One region of the Pseudomonas sp. C321 genome, then DNA from elsewhere that is predicted to be linked to it. Evidence: riboswitches for the same ligand, from Rfam matches in the RefSeq annotation. Region 1 holds a riboswitch; each other region holds the start of a gene.
The links. Region 1 has a riboswitch for cobalamin ahead of cobW (cobalamin biosynthesis protein CobW). Riboswitches for the same ligand answer to the same signal wherever they lie in the genome.

Region 1 (6,917 bases):
GCCTGATCGACGTAGTGGATGACGGTATTGCCGTGTTGAAATTCGGCGGCGGTTGCCAGGGCTGTGGCCAGGCGGACGTGACCTTGCGCGAAGGCATCGAGCGCACCTTGCTTGAGCGGGTTCCCGAGCTCAAGGGTGTACGTGACGTGACTGACCACACGCAGAAAGAAAACGCCTACTACTAAGGTGTTCGCTGCGAGCATGAAAAACGGCGCCCCGTGAGCGCCGTTTTTTTATGATCTTAATTCAATGGGTTATATGGGTTTTGTAATAATTAGGGTTAAGTGTGGGGCAGGTTTGAGTACATATCCGTTGCTGCGGTAATGGCGACTTAGGGTTACGCCCTTACGGCGTGTCACTTTGCAAAAGCGGCAAAGTAACCAAAACGCTCCTGCCCTACCTATTGGCCTCTGGTTTTATGGGCAGGCAGATCAAGAGCCAGATCAAAAGCAGAGCAAAGCCAGCGCCAATCCGCTTTTCTGTAGGAGCGAGGGGGACGCCTAGTTCTTGCTCGCGAAGAACCTGAGGGCGCCGCGGTGACTCAGGAAACCAGCGTCATCGTTAACGACCATCGCGAGCAAGCTCGCTCCTACAGTGGGCATGGGATACGTTTTTGCTTTTCACCACTCAGGTCGGCTACCAGGCCGCCGTGCTTTTGCTTTTGATCTAAGGCGCCCCGTTAACCACGATGGCTGAACGCAGGCATTGATCCGTGGGTAAACCGGCAGGACGCCGGTTTAGCCGCGCTGGGCCAAGGATGGCCCATCGCGGCGGCCCACGGAGCAATGCCGGAGTGAAGGCATGCCGAGCCTAGGCGAGGCGCCAAGTGGTGGGGCAAGAGCCTTTTGGTTACTTTTGGGCTCTTTTCAAAAGTGACACGCCGTAAGGGCGTAACCCTAAGCCGCCCTGACTAAAATAACGGATATGTACCCAACCCACAGGGTTTTGCATTAGCATCCGGGAATACTCAAGGCCGATATAAGTGCGCATGACCTGCGCGATACAGCGAGGACTCGCTGAAACCGTCACTGGCCAACACCCGGCCCACCACAATCAATGCCGTCCGCCTGAACCCCTTGGCCGCTACCTTTTCGGCAATATCCGCCAACGTACCAATAACCCAATCCTGATCTGGCCAGGTTGCACGATGCACCACGGCAATCGGGCAGTCGGCGCCGTAGTGAGGCAGCAGTTCAGCGACGATCCTCTCCAGATGATTGACCCCCAGATGAATCGCCATAGTCGTACCGTGGCTGGCCAGACTATTAAATGACTCTCCCGCCGGCATCGCAGTTTTATCGGCATAGCGGGTCAGAATCACGCTCTGGGCGATATCCGGCAGGGTCAGTTCAGCCTCCAGCAGCGCCGCACAGGCGGCCACGGCTGTCACGCCCGGAATGATCTGGAAGGGAATGCCCAGCTCCCGCAGCCAGCGAATCTGCTCGCCAATCGCACCATACAAGCTAGGGTCGCCGGAATGCACCCGTGCCACGTCCTGGCCGTTTTCGTGGGCGGCCTTGATCAAACCGATGATCTGCTCAAGGTGTAGTTCGGCGCTGTTGATCACCTGTTCGGCCTGATGACCTTCCAGCACGGCGGCCGGTACCAGCGAGCCCGCATAAATGATCACCGGGCAGCTGCGAATCAGCCGCTGGCCCTTGACGGTAATCAGTTCGGGATCGCCGGGGCCTGCGCCGATGAAAAAGACGGTCATGACGGTTTCCTATGCAAAAAAAACAAGCGTGCAAGGCTTCAGATGAAGATTGCTCATGATCAAGGCAGGCGATTATCGAGATTTTAGCCGCAACTGGCTAACGCAAAGGTGGCCTGGGCGTTTTTCTGACGGGTGATCAGCAGCCTCGCCGACCCCTGGGCCAAGTGTTCAGCCAAGGCCAGGGCGGCACTTTCGGCAACGCCATGGCAGCCGGTATGGGCGAAGGCGATAGCCGACTTGTGGCTGAGCCGGGGTTCATACAGTGCCAATTGCCCGGCACTGAAAAACTGCAGCGGCAGGTTCAAGGCCTTGGCCAATGCCAACAGCCCTGGTTCATCCTGTTTGAGATCAATACTGGCCAGTGCAGTGATGCGTTGGCGATCGATGCCGCCCTCGTCGAGGGCCTTGTTGAACAGGGCAAGCAGGGTGTCAGTGTCGCAGCCACGCTGGCAACCCAGGCCGACCACCAGGGTCGGCGCTGTGTTGTCAGTGGTCATGCTGAGTATTGATCGTCACGGTTACGGCGAAACAGCCAGGCGCTGATCAGGCCCAGGGCCAGCCAGAAGGCAACGTTGGTCAATTGCGAGGCAATCTTGAACTGCGCTTCCAGCGCTTCAGGAGCCAGCATTGAATGGGCTTCCGGTTGCGGCGCGCCAATCACATGGGGCACCGCCAGGATTGCCACGCCCAACACTTTCAGCAGCCAGTTGCGACCGAACACGATCAACGCAATACCGGCGGCAGTGGAACCGGCCGTGCCGATCCACCAGATTTGCCGTTGCGCCAGGTCAGCCGCAGCAGTGCCCGGCAGTTCCGGTGGCAGGCCAAGGGTTGGCGCGAGGACGAAGGTTGCATAACCCGCCAGGCCCCACAACAGGCCTTGAGCGGTGCGGGTTGGCGCACGCAAGGTGTAGAGGCCGGCCAGCATCAGCGCGAAGCCGACCGCGACCACCAGGTTGCCGCCCGTGGTGGACAGCACGCGCTGCCAGCCGTTTTCCGGCTCCCAGGCCTCGGCGTCGTGGCTGTGAGCGGCAGCGGTGCCGTTGGCATGCTCATGCATCTGGGTAGCCGCGGGGGCGTTTTCGAAGGTTTCCGCCTGGAGAATCAGCGGCGCGACCCAGAAGCTTTGCAGCAGGGTCAGCAACAGGGCAGCCAACAGGCCGGTGAAACCTGCGGTTTGGGCAATTCGCTTGATCATGTCGGCAGGTCTCAGTGGCACGGGAACGCGGCGCTGTGGCGGGTATCGTGGGCGGCGTTGTGCACGGCCTCAATATGGGAGAAACCGGCGAAATAGACCAGGCACGCGCCCAGAATCGACGCACCGATGGCCGCGGTCAGGCGTTGGCTCAAGGTGGCGGTGTTGCTTGCGGTATGCGAGGTGCTGCTGATGATCGACATGGCACGTCCCTTTCGAGTGTCAGGGTGAAACGAGCGCATGAAAACCCTGCGAGCCAGGCACGCAGAGTTCTGAACAGCGCCCGCCCACCGCGGGTTTGTTATTTGATTGATCGGGCCGGTCTCCGGGCTTGCGAGGGGGCTCTTGAAAAGAGTCGACCTAAAAGCATCGCCTTCCCATGCCATCTCGGCACAGTGGATCTGATGCTTCGCTCGCTTACCGTTGCGGGGGCAGCACCGGACTGGTCATGGCTTGAGTCAAGCACATGATTTACCGGTTTCCCGTTTCACCCTGTGAAGGGCACCCGAAACAAGATGTGTAGGAGAGCATGGGTGAGGGATGGTAGTCAAATTGACCGAGCCCCTGTAGCCTTGCGCCTTCGAGGTTCTTCGGCCCAGGTCGAAGCTAAGAAGGGAACGCGGTTGATGCCGCGGCTGCCCCCGCAACTGTAAAGGGTTGATCTGACTGCCACGCCACTGCCTGAACAAGGCGGGAAGGCGCAGCCAGCGCCAGTCGCAAGACCGGCAAGCCCCAAGCCAGGAGACCTGCCTCGCTACGATTCTCAACTTTCAACCGGGCGGGGTGATCCGGTGGCGAAATGGGCTTCTGCGCGCCGCCGCAGGGCCAATCGTCCCGTCTGCCCGCCACCTTGCCAAAGGGCATCCGATGAAAACACTGGCCAAACTCCCCGTCACCATCGTTACCGGCTTTCTCGGTTCGGGTAAAACCACCTTGTTGCGCCATATGCTCGACAACGCTCAGGGCCGTCGCATCGCCGTGATCGTTAACGAATTCGGCGAGCTGGGCATTGACGGTGAAATTCTCAAGCAGTGCTCCATCGGTTGCACCGAAGAAGAAGCCAACGGCCGCGTGTATGAACTGGCCAACGGTTGCCTGTGCTGCACCGTCCAGGAAGAGTTCTTCCCGGTAATGCGCGAGCTGGTAGCCCGTCGCGGCGACCTCGACCACATTCTCATTGAGACCTCGGGCCTGGCCCTGCCAAAACCGTTGGTCCAGGCCTTCCAATGGCCGGAAATTCGCAGCGCCTGCACCGTTGACGCGGTGATCACCGTGGTCGACAGCCCGGCCGTGGCTGCTGGCACCTTCGCTGCCTTCCCGGATCAGGTGGATGCCCAGCGCAAACTTGACCCGAACCTGGACCACGAATCGCCGCTGCACGAGCTGTTCGCCGACCAACTGGCCAGCGCCGACCTGGTGATCCTCAACAAATCCGACCTCATCAGCGCCGAAGACCTGGCCCGCGTGCGCCTGGAAGTGGCTGAAGAGTTGCCGCCAGCGGTGAAGATCATCGAAGCCAGCAGCGGTCGCGTGCCATTGGACGTGTTGATTGGCCTGGGTGCCGGTTCCGAAGAGCACATCGACAGCCGCCACAGCCATCACGATCATCATCACGAAGGTGAAGACGACCACGACCATGACGCCTTCGACTCGATTTCCATCGAGCTGCCACAAGCCGACGAAAGCCTGCTGCTCGATGCCTTGACCCAACTGGTGGTCCGGCACGGCATCCTGCGGGTCAAGGGCTTCGCCGCAATCCCCAACAAGCCAATGCGCCTGCTGATCCAGGGCGTGGGCACCCGTTTCGACAAGCACTTCGACCGCGCCTGGCGCGCCGATGAGCCGCGCGCCACACATCTGGTGCTGATCGGCCAGGAACTGGACGCCACCTTGCTCGAAGCGCAATTGCGCGCTGCCCTCAGCGTTTAAGCCATGCACCTGCTCAGGACCCAGCCCGGCGGTTTCGTCTCGGATGACAACATTGCCGACCTTGGACAAACCCCCGCCGAACTGGTGATCCTGTGCAGCGGCGACTCCAGCCTGGCGCTGCTGGCCGAAGCTGCCCAGCAGTTGCCCGAGGATTACCCGAGCCTGCGCCTGGCCAACCCGATGCAGGTGCAGAACCACGCCTCGGTCGACCTGTATGTCGATGAGGTGCTGCGCCACGCCAAGGTCATCCTGATTTCACTGCATGGTGGGATCGGTTATTGGCGTTACGGTATCGAGCGTTTGGTGCAGTTGGCCGAGCGCGGTGTGCAACTGATTTTGGTGCCGGGTGACGACCGTCCAGACCCGGAACTCAGCGGCCTGAGTACCGTCAGCGCGCAAGAGCGCGATCGGCTCTGGCACTTCCTGCGCCAGGGCGGCCTGGGCAATGCGCTGGATTTCTATCGCTGCCTGGCCAACGGGTATCTGGGGCGCGACTATGGCTGGTCCGAGCCGCAAATCCTGCCGCGTACGGCGATCTATCATCCCCATAAAGCCAACGCGTGCCTGAGTGATTGGCAGGCCGACTGGCAGCCCGATCTTCCCGTGGCAGCAGTGCTGTTCTACCGCTCCCATTTGCAGGCAGCCAATACCGGCTTTATCGATGTGTTCTGCCAGCGCCTGCAGGCAGCGGGGTTGAACCCATTGCCCATGGCTGTGGCCAGTTTGAAAGAGCCCGGCTGCCTGACGGTGGTCGAGGACTTGCTGGATGAGGTGCAGGCTTCGGTGATTCTCAACACCACCGGTTTCGCCCAATCCAGCCCCGAAGCGCCGCACTTGCGACCGTTTCGCCGCAATATCCCGGTGATCCAGGCCATTTGCGCCCAGGACAACGAACCCGCCTGGCAGGCCAGCGAGCAAGGCCTTGGCCCCCGTGACCTGGCAATGCACATTGCGTTGCCGGAGCTGGACGGACGGATCATCAGCCGCCCCATCAGCTTCAAGGACCTGGCTTGGCGCAGCGAGCGCAGCCAGTCGGATGTGGTGTGCTACCGGGCGCAACCTGAGCGCATGGACTTCGTCGCTGACCTGGCGCGGCGCTGGGTCGACCTGGCGCGGGTGCCTAATGCTGAAAAACGCATCGCTCTGATTCTCGCCAATTATCCAACCCGTGATGGCCGCATCGGTAATGGCGTAGGCCTCGATACCCCGGCCGCCGCGCTGAATATCCTGCGGGCGTTGCAGATTGAAGGTTATCCGCTGCCGGACGTGTTAGCGCAAAGTGGTACGCAACTGATCCAGGATTTGCTGGGCGGTATCACCAACGACCTCGACAGCCTCGACCTGCGCCCCTGCCATCAAAGCCTGGGCCTGGACGACTACGAGGCAATGTTCAACCGCCTGCCTGAAAGCAATCGGCAGGCGGTGCTCGCACGCTGGGGTTCGCCGCACACCGACCCGATGTTCCGCGACGGCCGCATGATGATCGCCGGCCTGCGCTTGGGCCTGACGTTTATCGGTATCCAGCCGGCCCGGGGTTATCAGGTCGACGCCAGCGCGGTGTATCACGACCCGGACCTGGTGCCGCCCCACGGTTACCTGGCGTTCTACTTCTGGTTGCGCCAGACCTACGGCGCCCACGCAGTGATTCACGTTGGCAAGCACGGCAATCTGGAGTGGTTGCCCGGTAAAGGCGTCGGGCTTTCGGAAAATTGCTGGCCGGATGCATTGCTTGGCCCGCTGCCGAATATCTATCCGTTTATCGTCAATGATCCGGGCGAGGGTGCCCAGGCCAAGCGTCGCACCCAGGCGGTGATCATCGATCACCTGATGCCGCCGCTGACCCGTGCCGAAACATACGGCCCATTACGTAACCTGGAACTGCTGGCCGACGAGTATTACGAAGCGCAACTGCTCGACCCGCGTCGAGCCAGGGAGCTGCAAAAGGACATCCTCAAGCTGGTGCGGGAAACTCGCATCGACCAAGAGTTGGCACTGGACGAAAACCTCGACAGCGACGCCGATGCGGCGATCTGGCTGCCGCGCCTGGATACTTACCTGTGCGATCTGAAGGAGTCGCAG
Region 2 (6,917 bases), on a different contig from region 1:
TTGTTCCTGTTTATACAGCGCCGCTCGTCGGAACTGTGATTTCTCACAGGTAGATAGGCCCCGCGTGATGTGCAAGGGTACTGGCACCTTGATGAAATGATCGAGTCGTCGGTAATGGAATCAATCAGGGTGGTGTCTTCCCAGGGGAGTCGCATGAGCAAAGCGTTAATAGTGGATGATCATCCGTTCATTCGTGCAACCGTTAAGTATCTGTTGAAGCAGGAAGGCTTCGACAAGATTTTTGAGGCGGGCAATGGCGCTGACGCCATGCAGATCGCCAGGGAGGAGCGGCCGGACCTGGTCATCCTCGACTTGGCCATGCCCAAGCTGGGTGGGCTGGAGGTGATCAGCCGGATCAAGGCGCTGGGCCTGCCGTGCAAAATCCTGGTGTTGACCTCCTACCTGGCAGTGTTTTTCTCAACGCGCTGCATGCGTGCTGGTGCGATGGGCTTTGTCGCAAAAACCGGCGAGTTGGATGAGCTGCAAAAAGCCATCAAGGCCGTCATGTCCAACTACAGTTGCTTTCCCAGCCTGCCCACAAGCTCTGTGCGCCGGGATGACTTGCAATCCACCGAGCAACAACTGGTGGCTGCATTGTCGGACCGTGAGTTGACGGTGTTGCAGAAACTGGCCCTTGGCCTGGGCAACAAGGATATCGCTGAGGATATGCTGTTGAGCCACAAGACCATCAGTACCTATAAAACCCGATTGAAGGAGAAACTGCGCATGTCGTCGGTGGTGCACTTGTCCAAGTTCGCTCAGCGCAACCATCTGATCTGAAATGTCAGTTTCCTTGGGCCGGTGGTTCACAGCATTCTTGTTGATGAGCCTGTTATCCACCGCGGGCTTGGCCTTTGGCGAACCACGGTCCCTGCATTTACTGGGGCACTCCTACTTTGACGGTCAGCCGGTGACCCTGGGTGAGTCGCACTGGCGTTGGTTGCGAGAGCGGCGCACGTTGGTGATGGGGGTCTCCGGCCCTGATTATGCGCCGTTTGATTTGACTAACAATAATGGTGACCTAGAGGGCATTACTGCCGATTACGCAGGGCTGATCGCCCAGGCCTTGAACGTCACGGTCCTGGTTCGGTGCTACGACAGTCGCAATGAGGTGATCGCGGCGCTCAAGCGCGGCGAGGTGGACTTTCTGGGATCGGCTAACGGTTATGAGGCGGCGGACCCGCAGCTTGTATTATCGCGTTCGTATGCCAACGACCAACCGACGCTAGTGACGCGCATGGATGACAGCCAGGCCCTGAGCCCCGACTTGGCGGGCAAGCGCTTGGCGATGCTCTATCACTACATGCAACCGGCGGCGGTAGAGGCGTTTTACCCCAACGCTAGGTTGCAACTTTTCCCGTCGACCTTCGAAGCCATTGGCGCTGTTGCGTTCGGCCAGGCGGATGTCTACCTGGGGGATGCGATCAGTACCAATTACCTGATCATTAAAAACCACCTCAATAACGTACGCATGGCCGACTTTTCTACACTGGAGGTCAATCCTTTCGCTTTCGCATTCTCGCGCGACAACACCCGACTGCTAGGCATCGTCAATGCGGCGCTGCAAGTGATCCCGGTCAGCGAGCAAATGGAGATCCTGCGCCGCTGGAGCGCTGGCAATCTCGGTTTCATCGGCAAGGCCCGCCTGCGCCTGAGTGCCAGTGAACAGCGCTGGCTGGACAAGCATCCGCGGGTAAAGGTGGCGGTGCTCGACGAGTTTGTGCCGATTTCATTTTTCAACGAACAGGGCCAGTTTCAGGGCTTGAGTGCGGAGGTCCTGGCCCAGGTCAGCTTGCGTACCGGGCTGAAGTTCGATGTGGTGCGCGGCGGCTCGCTTCCCTGGCAAGTTGATCAGGTCAACGCTGGCGCTGTCGAGATGATGGGGGTTATCACCCCCAGCATGGAGCGCGAAGAGAAGATACGTTTTACCCGCCCGTACCTGACCAACCCCTTCGTACTGGTCAGTCGCAGCGGCACAGGCAATCCGCTCACACTGGAGGACATGCCGGGCAAGCGCCTTGCGATGATTGGTGGCAATGTCCTGCGTGAAAGAATTACCCAGGATTATCCCGGCATAAAGTTCGTGGAGGTGCAGAGCCCCGTGCAGGCCATGGAGCTGGTGGCCAGCGGCGAGGCTGATGCGGCGCTCAACTCGCTGATCAGCGCCCGCTACGTAATTGCCCGTCAGTACCGTGACCGTTTGCGCGTGACCAGCACGGTTGGCTCGCAGCCTGCCCGTATCACTTTTGGGGTCAACCGCAGCCAACTGGAGCTGTACTCGATCCTTGACAAGGCGCTATTGAGCATTACGCCTCAGGAAATGGATGAGTTTACCAATCGCTGGCGCACTGAAGTAGTCATCGAAGACGGCTACTGGTCACAGCACCGTAATACGATCATCCAGGTTTTTTCCCTGGCTGCACTGCTCTTGCTGGTGACGTTGGGCTGGGTGATCTACCTGCGCAGCCTGATTCGCAAGCGAGCCCAGGCCGAGCGAGCCCTGAGTGATCAGATGCGTTTTATGAGCGTACTGATCGACGGCACCCCGCATCCGATTTATGTTCGTGATCGCCTGGGGCGGCTGATGGCCTGTAACAGCGCTTACCTTGAGGTGTTCGGCTTCAAGCTTGAAAACGTGATCGGCAAAACGGTAGTTGAGACCGATACGGGCAACCCGCCCCAGGCCCAGTCCTATCATGAGGACTACCTGCGGCTGATGGAGCAGGGAGAGCCGCAGATACACGACCGTGTACTCAAGGCTCCAGGCGGCGCGACCTTGACCATTTACCACTGGATGCTGCCGTACCGTGACGGTGACGAAAAGGTGGTGGGCATGATTGCTGGCTGGGTGGATGTCAGCGAACGTCAGCGTTTGCTGGGGCAATTGCAGGAGGCCATGGAAGGCGCCGATGCCGCCAACCGGGCCAAGACCACCTTCCTGGCAACCATGAGCCACGAGATTCGCACTCCCATGAATGCGGTTATTGGCATGATCGAACTGGCCCTGAAAAACGCCGAACAGGGCCGGGTAGACCGCGATGCCCTGGAAGTGGCGTCCGATGCGTCGAGGGGCATGTTGGAGTTGATCGGCGATATTCTCGACATTGCACGCATCGAATCCGGGCACCTGTCCTTGACCCTGGAGCCCTCGAACTTGCATGAATTGCTGAAATCAACGGCGCGGATTTTCGAGGGCCTGGCGCGGGCCAAAGGCTTGTCGCTGCAGGTGGAGCTAGATCCGCTGATTGATCGTCCTGTGCTGATTGACCCGCAGCGTTTCAAACAGGTGGTATCCAACCTCTTGAGCAACGCCATCAAGTTCACCAGCAGCGGCCAGGTTCGGCTCAGTGCCCAGGGGGCGCCGGCCGTTGCCAGCGGTTACTTGAGTCTGAAGTTATGGGTGGAGGACACGGGGATTGGCATCAGCGCCGACGACCAGGCGCGGCTGTTCAACCCCTTTGTTCAGGGCCGCAACACCGAGCAGGCGGCCCGCAGCGGTTCTGGCCTGGGACTGGTGATCAGCCGCAGCCTGTGCGAGATGATGGGCGGTCAACTACAACTGAGCAGTGTCGTTGGGCAGGGCACGCGGGTCGACGTGACGTTATCGTTGGCAGCTACTGTTTCACCGCCCACCCCGGCGGTATCGGCTACCCCGCAAACATCTGCGGCCCATGTATTGAATATTCTGGTGGTGGACGACTATCCCGCCAACCGCTTGCTGCTCGCCCGACAACTGAGCTTTCTCGGGCATCGGATCAGTACCGCCGAGGACGGTATTCAGGGCCTTGAGCGCTGGCAAGAGGAGTGCTTTGATGGCGTCATCACCGATTGCAACATGCCGTTTAAAAATGGCTACGAGTTGGCGCGGGATATTCGCAGGCAAGAGCAGGCCAAAGGCCTGGCCCCCTGTTTGTTATTGGGCTTTACCGCCAACGCTCAGCCTGAGGAAGTGGACCTGTGCCTGCAGGCCGGAATGGACGGTTGCCTGTTTAAACCTTCCGGCCTTGAGGACCTGCGCGCGGCGCTGGCTTCACGTACCGGGATGCCCTCGATTGCCGAGCCCTTTGAGCCCGAGCCGCTAGCGAATATTGATTTGAGCCACCTGGTAAAGTTGACAGGCGCTGACACCCAGGCGCTTAAAGAGCTGCTGGCCCCATTGCTCGACAGTTTGCAGGTGGACCACGGGTTACTGCCGCAACTGCTGCGCACGCAGGATTTCCCCAGGTTGCATGACCTGGCCCACAGGGCCAAGGGCGGTGCTCGTATGGTCAACGCGCAGGTATTGACGCGCTGCTGTGAGGTATTGGAGAAGGCCTGTGAACAGCAGGATCGTGAGGCACTGGCGCCTGCGGTTGAAGGTGTATCTGAGGCTATCGACCACCTGCTTCACACGCTATTGACCTATTGCAATCAGCATTGACTGGTATGCGAACCTGGTTTTCAGTCGTTCAGAGAGTTGGGGATAACTCCTGGCGCATGTCCCTGAACTGCCGCGCCAGTCCCAGCACCACATTGGCGCTGCCAACCGTGGGTACCAGGTGGGTAAACGGGATATCGATCATGCGGTTTTCCCGAACCGCCCGCAGGCGCGACAACACTGGGTCTGTGGTCAGCAATTGGCGCTTGCGGCTGGCGGCGGCCAACAGGGTCGTGACGAAACTGCGCCGGCTTTCGCTGTCCAGGCCGTTGACTTCGCTGTCCAGGTAGAACACTGATAACGGTTTGCCAGGCTCGATCAACGCCTGGGCGCTGGCCAGGTCGGCGTCCATGGAGATACTCCAGGCCGGTCTCCGGGCTCACGCGTCTGGAGCCCTTCACCTTCCCATGGCGGTTTGGCCACAGTGGTGTGTCGAAGAGGTCACGCGTATACCGTTGCGGGGGCAGCACCGGACTTGCTCGGATGAGCGTACCGGTTTCCCGTTTCACCCCATGCACGGCGGCATGAGGCACCTGAAACAGGGCAGCATCTGAACATTCGCAAGTCCGCTCGTCAACTTGGCGGGGAAATTTCCGAACAATTGGCTTGTCAGGCAAGGGGCTGGCGCAGTATTGACTGCACACGTGATTCCCACACCAGAGGAGAAGGGGATGCAGGCCACACGTTTGACCCTTGTTTGCCACGCCACGACGCCGTATCAGAAACGCGGTCAATTCCCTATCGACCAGTCTCTGGAGATGGATTGGCGGCAGGTGCCGTTATCGCTGGCCGGGCGTTTCAAGAAAAACCTGCGCCTGCTCTGTGGTCCTGAAGCCCGAACCCGGCAAACGGCAACGTTGTTCGGCAACGGCGCAAAGGTCGATGAAGCCTTGCGCGATGGTGATTTCGGCAGTTGGCAGGGCCAGGATATCGACGAGGTCGACCGCGACGAGTTGATGACCTGGCTTACCGACAGCACCAGCGCCCCTCATGGTGGCGAATCGGTGCAACAGGTCTGCAAGCGGGTAGGGCAGTGGATGCAAACCCTCGAAGCTAATCCAGGACACGTGGTGGCGGTGACCCATCCCTTCATCATCCGTGCTGCCTTGCTGCACGTCATGCAATGTCCGGTCGCGATGTTCAATCTGATCGACGTGGAGCCGCTGTCATCCACCGAGCTGCGTTTCAACGGTGTCTGGCGCCTGCGCCTGGAAACTCACGCCTCGTAGCCGGAACATGGCAAAATCGCCGCCCCGTATTGAGAACACCTCATGAAGACTTTCCCATGAAGAGCATCCTGATCATCGGCATTGGCGCCGGCAACCCCGACTACATCACCATGCAGGCGGTCAAGGCGCTCAACCGCACCGACGTGTTTTTCCTGATGGACAAGGGCCAGAGCAAGGACAAGCTGATCGACCTGCGTCGGGAAATCTGCGAGACCTATATCACCGATCACGACTACCGCTTTGTCGAGGCTGATTGCCCCGAGCGAGTGCGCGGTGAAATCGACTACACCACCGCTGTGCAGGACCTGAATCGCGATAAGCAGCAGACCTTTGAGCGGGTGATCAACGAACAAATGGCCGACGGTGAAGTGGGCGCATTCCTGGCGTGGGGCGACCCGGCGCTGTACGACAGCACCATCCGCATCCTCCAGGCAATCCTCGCCACTGGCCGCTGTGAATTCGAGTTCGAAGTCATCCCCGGCATCACCAGCGTCCAGGCCCTGGCGGCCCAGCACAAAGTGCCGCTGAACCGCATCGGCCGGTCCATCGAGATCACCACAGGTCGCCGGTTGGCGGCGGGGCAGGTCAGTGACGCCGATACGTTGGTGGTGATGCTCGATGCAGAGGACTCCTACCGCACCGTGGCGGACAAGGACGTGGATATCTATTGGGGCGCCTACCTCGGTACGCCGGACGAGATCCTCATCAGCGGCAAGGTGGCTGAGGTTGCCGATGAGATTGAGCGTGTGCGCAAGGCGGCGCGCCAGGCCAACGGCTGGATCATGGACACTTATTTGCTGCGCAAGCCTTGAGGTTGATCCCCATGTTCAAACTGATCGTCTTGGCGCTGACGTTGTGTGCGGGTGTCGCCCACGCCCAATCTGCCCTGCACACGGATTTGCCGCTGTCGTACCTGGAGCAGACTCAAAGTGATTCACGCAACCAGCCCCTGGTGATTTTTCTCCATGGGTTTGGCAGCAATGAGCAGGACCTTTTCGGTCTCAGGGATGAACTGCCGTCGACCTGGAGCTACCTGTCAGTTCGAGCACCGGGAACGGTGGATGAGGATGGCTATCGCTGGTTTCGCAAGACGCCCGGCAATGGCGACTACGATGGCGAGACCGTCGATTTGCAGAGCAGCGCACGGCTGATCGAGGACTTTGTCGCCCAGGCCACGGCCAAGTATCACACCCAGAGCGACCGAGTATTCCTGGTGGGGTTCAGCCAGGGAGCGATCATGTCGTACGAGGTGGGCTTACGGCAGCCGCAAA
Region 3 (6,917 bases), on a different contig from region 1:
CAAACCCAGCAGATCGGCCAGAGCCTGGGGCTCGAACAACGACACCCAGCCCATGCCCAGCCCTTCGACCCGGGATGCCAGCCATAGATTCTGGATCGCGCAGGACAAGGACGCCATGTCCATTTCCGGCAAGGTGCGACGGCCGAAGATATGCCGTTCGCGGTCATCCATCAGCGCGGCCACCAGCACCTCAGCGCACTCGTTGATGCCTTCGACCTTGAGCTTCATAAACTGGTCGGAACGCTCGCCGAGGGCTTCGGCGGTGCGAATACGCTCTTCTTCCACCAGTTGCTGAATCTTGCCCCGCAGGTCGCGGTCGCTGATGCGGATGAAACGCCACGGCTGCATCAGGCCGACGCTGGGCGCCTGGTGGGCGGCTTGCAGCAAACGGTGAAGCAGCTCGGGAGCGACGGTGCCGCCGCTGAAGTGGCGCATGTCGCGGCGTTCGGCGATGGCCCGGTAGACGGCTTCGCGGTCGGCCTGGGGGAAGGTGTTGTCGGTCATGGCCTCATTGCGGGCAAGCCCGCTCCCACATTGGCCTGGGTGTCTGGCACAAATAACGCTGCAATCGCTGTCGGGTTGGACGGGAAATAAAAGTGCACATAAGAGGCGGTCATCCGTCCCTGCCGATAAACCGCCTCGGCGCCGCGTCCGCCGTTGGGGCTCAGGCCCCGGGCAATCGGCTGCCATTGGGTACTGGTCAGGGAATGATGGTAGGTGTGGCCGCGCAGAACGCCTTCGGGCAAATCGACACTTTGCAGCGCCAGGGCGGCCAGGCGCTTTTGCATCACAGCATCGCCCTGAAGCAGTCCGAGTAATTCGGCGCGGGTGCCATCGACATCGGTGAGCGAGTCCAGCAAATACAGCATGCCGCCGCATTCGGCCAGCAAGGGCTTGCCGGCGCCATGGTGGGCGCGGATGGCGGTCAGCATCGAAGTGTTTTGCGACAACGCCAGGTGATGCAGTTCCGGATAACCACCGGGCAGGTACAAGCTGTCAGCTTCTGGCAGTTCACAATCATGAATCGGCGAGAAGAAGCGCAGCTCAGCGCCCATCGCTCGCAACAAGTCGAGGCCGGCGCCGTAGGTAAAGGCAAAGGCTTCGTCACGGGCAACGGCAATCCGTACACCGGCCAGCAACGGTTCGGCCTCTATCGGCTCAGGCGCAGCGAACTCTACCGGCGGCGGCAGCGCTACCTCGCAACTGCTACCCAACGCTTGCGCGGCGGCATCCAGGCGCAGATCCAGGTCATTCAATTCGCTGGCTTGCACCAGCCCAAGATGACGACTCGGCAGCTCGATACCGGTCTCCCGCGACAGTGCGCCGTACCAGCGCAGGCCTTCGGTAAGGCTACCTTCCAGCAACTGCGCATGACGCAGGGTGCCGACGCGATTGGCCAGCACCCCGGCGAACGGCAGATCAGGCTGGTAACGGGCGAGCCCCAAGGCCAAAGCGCCAAAAGTCTGGGCCATCGCCGTGCCGTCGATTACCGCCAGCACCGGCACGCCAAAATGCCGCGCCAGGTCAGCGCTGGACGGCGTGCCGTCGAACAGGCCCATGACGCCTTCGATCAAAATCAGGTCGGCCTCCCCCGCCGCTTCCCACAACAGCCGCCGACTTTCCTGCTCGCCGACCATCCACATGTCCAATTGATAGACCGGCGCACCGCTAGCGCGCTCGTGGATCATCGGGTCGAGAAAGTCCGGGCCGCACTTGAACACGCGGACCTTGCGCCCGAGATTGCGGTGCAAGCGGGCCAGTGCGGCGGTGACGGTGGTTTTGCCCTGGCCTGACGCCGGCGCGGCGATCAAGACTGCAGGGCAGTGACGGGACTGCTTCAAAGTTCAATGCCCTTCTGTGCCTTGATACCGGCCTGGAACGCGTGTTTGAGCACGCCCATTTCAGTGACGGTGTCGGCCATTTCAATCAGTTCCGGCTTGGCGCCGCGGCCGGTGACCAGTACATGCTGCATCGGCGGGCGGGCTTGCAGGTCGCTGAGGACCTGGTCCAGGTCGAGGTAGCCGTGCTTGAGGGCGATGTTCAACTCATCCAGCACCACCAGGCCGATGGACGGATCGCGCAGCATTTCCTGGGACACCACCCAGGCGGCTTCGGCCGCGGCGATGTCGCGCTGGCGGTCCTGGGTTTCCCAGGTAAAGCCTTCGCCCATCACATGGAAACGCACTTGCTCGGGGAAGCGGCGGAAGAACAGCTCTTCACCGGTGCTGTTGCGGCCCTTGATAAACTGCACCACACCGCACTGCATGCCGTGGCCCATGGCCCGGGCCAGCATGCCAAAGGCTGAACTGCTCTTGCCTTTGCCATTGCCGGTGAGCACCAGCAGCAATCCGCATTCGTTCGGTGAATTGGCAATGCGCTCGTCGATCACCGCTTTTTTGCGCAGCATGCGCGCCAGGTGGCGCTCGTCACGATCGGGGGATTCAGTCATGGCAGCTCTCCGTTGGGGCTGGACAAAAACGGCGGGCAGGAAAAGAGAAAGCAAACAGCCAAGCATCGCCCACCGTGATGCTGTTGGATGAATCAGGCCGGTCTCCGGGCTCATGAGTGGCGTTGCGCGCCGAGGGTGCGCCTTCCCATATCGCGGGGCGATACAGTGGCGAAAGCACCGTCTTGACTCATTTACCGTTGCGGGGGCAGCGCCGGGATCGTGGCTTCACTGTGTACAAGTGCGCTCACTCACCGGCTTCCCTGTTTCACTCTGTTGACGCACACGCCACAGAGCACCTGAAACAAGCGGCGAAGGTTAGTGGGTTGGGGGTGGAGCGTCAATTAAAGCTGGCGGCGCACTTGAACCATCGCAGCGCGTCGTGCCTCTATGACTACAGGTATTGAGGAGAAAAACATGCATAAGACCCGACTCGCCTTACTCATCATGGTCGCTGGCACCCTGGCCGCTTGCGGTGATAGTTCCACCTTGCAAGTGTCCGACGGCACCGGGCCCTCGCCCAAGCTGCCGGAGCCGAACAAAACCCTGATCCCCACCGTGAATATCGCCCCGGCGATTGGTTGGCCGAACGGCGTCAAGCCCACTGCGGCGGCCGGCACCCAGGTGGCAGCGTTCGCCGAAGGCCTGGATCACCCGCGCTGGCTGTACGTACTGCCCAATGGTGATGTGCTGGTGGCGGAAACCAACGCACCGCCCAAGCCGGACGATTCCAAGGGCATTCGCGGCTGGGTGATGGGCAAGGTCATGGGCCGAGCCGGCGCTGGCGTGCCGAGCCCGAACCGCATCACCCTGCTGCGGGACGCCGACCACGATGGCGTCGCTGAAACCCGCACGGTGTTCCTGGAAAACCTCAACTCGCCGTTCGGCATGACCCTGGTGGGCAACGACCTGTACGTCGCTGACTCGGACAAGCTGTTGCGCTTCCCTTATCAGTCAGGCGAAACCTCCATCAAGGAGGCTGGCACCAAGGTCGTCGACCTGCCGGGCGGCCCTCTGAACCATCACTGGACCAAAAACGTGGTGGCCAGCAAGGATGGCAACAAGCTGTACGTCAGCGTCGGCTCCAACAGCAACGTCGCGGAAAACGGCCTGGAAGCGGAGCAAGGTCGGGCGGCGATTTGGGAAGTAGACCGCGCCACCGGCCAGCACCGCATCTTCGCCTCTGGCCTGCGCAACCCCAACGGCATGGCCTGGGAGCCGCAAAGCGGCAAACTGTGGACGGCGGTCAACGAGCGGGATGAAATCGGTAGCGACCTGGTGCCGGACTACATCACCTCGGTCAAGGATGGCGGCTTCTATGGCTGGCCGTTCAGCTACTACGGCCAGCACGTCGATGTGCGCGTGACTCCACAAGACCCGGACCTGGTGGCCAAGGCCATTGCGCCGGACTATGCGGTCGGCCCGCACACTGCATCACTGGGTCTGACCTTCGCCGAGGGCAGCAAGTTGCCAGCACCGTTCAGTAACGGCGCGTTTATCGGCCAGCATGGCTCGTGGAATCGCAAGCCTCACAGTGGTTACAAAGTGATCTTTGTGCCGTTTGAAGCGGGCAAGCCAAAAGGGCAACCGGTGGATGTGCTGACCGGGTTCCTCAACAGCGATGAAAAAGCCATGGGCCGGCCAGTGGGCGTGGTGATCGATCAGCTGGGGGATTTGCTGGTGGCCGATGATGTGGGGAATAAAGTGTGGCGGGTGTCAGCAACTAAATAACCTGCTAACAAGCCTCAAGCTGCAAGTGGCCGTTAGGCGCCTTCTTGCAGCTCATAGCTTGAAGCTTGTAGCTGCTTCTTAGGGATTACGCGCCAGATGCTCCGGCGGCAATACGCGCTTGGCGCTCAGGTACGCATTCTGCCAATACGCCTTGGATAGCGTGTCCAGCTTCACCGTACCGCCCGTTTGCGGGGCATGCACAAAGCGCCCTTCGCCCACATAGATTCCCGCGTGGCTGACCTGCGAGCCGCCATTGGTGGCAAAAAAGAGTAGGTCGCCGGTTTGCAGGGCATCTTCACTCACATCCTGGGCACGCATCACGATCAGTTCGCGGGTGGTGCGTGGCAAGGAGATACCGGCAGCGTCACGGTAGACAAAACCAATCAGGCCGCTGCAATCAAACCCCGAGTCCGGCGTATTGCCGCCCCAGCGATAAGGCGTGCCGACCAGGCCCAACGCACGAAAAAGTACGTCTTCGGCAGCCGGAGAAAAGGTTTGGGTGGAATAGTTGAACACCGGCTTGGGCTTGACGGCCACGGGAGGTGGACGACTTGCGCAGGCGCTGAGCAGCGCGGCGCAAATGACAAGAATTAGGCGGGCCGAGGTCGACATGGGCAGAACGATCCTGATCTGGATGCGGCTTTCGTTACCGAAGGCTGAAAACCAGACCGCGCAAGCAAAGCTCGCGCGATCAGCTCACAACAATATCCAAGGATTCTAGCGCTTACACGTCAAACTTCAAGTATCACTTTAACTTTACTTGCGGGAGGTAACGGTAGTCGGGGCCATGGCCAGGGCGCGCTTGGCTTCGATAAAGGTCTTGCTCCAGTAACTATCGCCCAACTTATCGACCCGAACGCCACCGCTACGACGGCTGCTGGAGTGGATAAATTGGTCATCGCCCAGGTAAATACCGGCGTGACTGACGCGACCACGACCATTGGTACTAAAGAAAAGCAGATCACCAGGCTTGAGGTTGTTGCGAGCGACCAACGGTGCATCAACGTTGATCATTTCACGAGTGGAACGCGGCAGCTTCATGCCGGCCTCTTCGCGAAACAGGTAACCGATGAAACCGCTGCAATCGAAACCGGCTTCAGAGGTACCGCCGAAACGGTAACGGGTGCCGACCAGGGACAGACCGCGCTCGAGGATGCTGTCGGCCAGAACTGGAAGCTGATAAGGCTTGCTGTCGGAAAACTCAGCCAGTTCTTTTTCTGTCGCTACTTCTTCTGAATAGACAGCTTCCTGGTAAGCAGTGGAAGACTGCGCAGCGACAAATTTTTGTTGATTGTGTTGTTGAGGCTTTTGCTGCTCAGCCACCTGTTGAGGGTGGGTGGCGCAACCAAACAACAGGGTAACAAGTGCGAGAGGCACGAGGGGTGCGAAGCGATTTAGCATGGGCACGACCGTGGCTGGATGTGTAAAGAAGCCGAGACTATGCCTTCTATCATATCGATTTGCAAATTCAATCGTGATCCATGTGACTTCTTGTTTGGGCCATGACATCTAAGCCCTTAAACCCCTACAAGACCCTTTTGCGTGGCCAAACAGGCTAAAACGCAGAATTTCTGGCGCCTGCAAAATGCCAAGAGCCCCTATTTTAAAGGGCTGGCTACCAGCCGAGGGTTTCTTTCAGGAAAGGAATAGTCAGCTTGCGCTGGGCCTGCAAAGAGGCTTGATCGAGGCGTTCGAGCAATTCGAACAGCGCACTCATGCTGCGGGTGCCACGGGTGAGGATAAAGTGCCCGACTTCATCGGTAAGGTGCAGGCCCCGACGGGACGCACGCAATTGCAGGGCGCGCAGCTTGTCTTCATCAGACAGTGGGCGCATCTGGAAAATCAGTGCCAGGGTCAGGCGAGACTTGAGATCCGCCAGCTTCACCGGCAACTCCCGAGGCGAGGTGGACGCAGCAATCAGCAAGCGCCGCCCGCTGTCACGCAAGCGGTTGAACAGATGAAACAGCGCCTCTTCCCAATCCGCCCGCCCCGCAACTGCTTGCAGGTCATCCAGGCAAACCAGTTCGTATTGTTCAAGGTTGTCGAGGATTTCGGTGCCCCGATCCAGTAACTCGGCCAAAGGCAGGTACACCGCCGGTTCGCCCATCTGCTCAAAACGCAGGCAAGCGGCCTGCAACAAGTGGGTACGCCCCACGCCGTCCTTGCCCCAGAGGTAAATCAGGCTTTCGGTCCACCCGGCGTCGGCTTCGCAAAGCCGCTCGACATAGCCGAGTGCAGCGGCATTGGCGCCTGGGTAGTAATTGATAAAGGTAGCGTCGTCACGCAGACGCACACCTAGGGGCAGCTGAATCGGTTTCATGCTGACTGAACGGTTCCAATCGGACCGTTAGTGGCCTCTGTGAAAAGTGTGCAAAGTTTATACCCGTGACGCCGGGTGCACAATGCAGCAGACCACAAGCAAAATCAAAGGTTTGCGTTAACGTGCTGGATTTCGTAGAGATTATTTGACGCCACGGCCACTGGCCTGGGGAGCAACTACGACAAACCCGGCACTGAGCCGGGTTTGTGAGGGAGCGCTGAACCTCGACCTTATAGATTGGGCTCGTCGACACCGGTGTAGACATCTGAATCCTTGTACAGGTCGTGCACATGGCGCACCAGTACCATGATCACTGCCGCCACTGGCAATGCCAGCAGGATGCCGGTAAAGCCAAACAGTTCACCGCCCGCCAGGATCGCAAAGATCACCGCCACCGGGTGTAGACCGATCCGATCCCCC

Region 2: another riboswitch for cobalamin. It lies ahead of ACZRJ6_RS13130 (ABC transporter substrate-binding protein); the one in region 1 lies ahead of cobW (cobalamin biosynthesis protein CobW).
Region 3: another riboswitch for cobalamin. It lies ahead of cobO (cob(I)yrinic acid a,c-diamide adenosyltransferase); the one in region 1 lies ahead of cobW (cobalamin biosynthesis protein CobW).

Annotation. Positions count from the first base shown of each region.
Region 1 is NZ_JBUZRB010000013.1:27,406-34,322, reverse strand. Features, by position in the region: gene nfuA (Fe-S biogenesis protein NfuA) at 1-185, shown strand, start outside; partial or broken gene ACZRJ6_RS24635 (outer membrane lipoprotein carrier protein LolA) at 507-602, opposite strand; gene cobM (precorrin-4 C(11)-methyltransferase) at 968-1,714, opposite strand; gene ACZRJ6_RS24625 (cobalamin biosynthesis protein) at 1,798-2,211, opposite strand; gene ACZRJ6_RS24620 (CbtA family protein) at 2,208-2,912, opposite strand; gene ACZRJ6_RS24615 (CbtB domain-containing protein) at 2,924-3,112, opposite strand; cobalamin riboswitch at 3,209-3,433, opposite strand; cobalamin riboswitch at 3,476-3,677, shown strand; gene cobW (cobalamin biosynthesis protein CobW) at 3,777-4,838, shown strand; gene cobN (cobaltochelatase subunit CobN) at 4,842-6,917, shown strand, end outside.
Region 2 is NZ_JBUZRB010000004.1:72,283-79,199, forward strand. Features, by position in the region: gene ACZRJ6_RS13120 (response regulator) at 154-780, shown strand; gene ACZRJ6_RS13125 (transporter substrate-binding domain-containing protein) at 824-4,420, shown strand; partial or broken gene ACZRJ6_RS13130 (ABC transporter substrate-binding protein) at 4,449-4,778, opposite strand; cobalamin riboswitch at 4,765-4,969, opposite strand; gene ACZRJ6_RS13135 (histidine phosphatase family protein) at 5,089-5,646, shown strand; gene cobF (precorrin-6A synthase (deacetylating)) at 5,703-6,458, shown strand; gene ACZRJ6_RS13145 (alpha/beta hydrolase) at 6,470-6,917, shown strand, end outside.
Region 3 is NZ_JBUZRB010000001.1:243,210-250,126, forward strand. Features, by position in the region: gene bluB (5,6-dimethylbenzimidazole synthase) at 1-504, opposite strand, end outside; gene ACZRJ6_RS01085 (cobyrinate a,c-diamide synthase) at 501-1,841, opposite strand; gene cobO (cob(I)yrinic acid a,c-diamide adenosyltransferase) at 1,838-2,449, opposite strand; cobalamin riboswitch at 2,528-2,764, opposite strand; gene ACZRJ6_RS01095 (PQQ-dependent sugar dehydrogenase) at 2,864-4,177, shown strand; gene ACZRJ6_RS01100 (C40 family peptidase) at 4,256-4,789, opposite strand; gene ACZRJ6_RS01105 (C40 family peptidase) at 4,934-5,578, opposite strand; gene hda (DnaA regulatory inactivator Hda) at 5,793-6,497, opposite strand; gene ACZRJ6_RS01115 (AI-2E family transporter) at 6,728-6,917, opposite strand, start outside.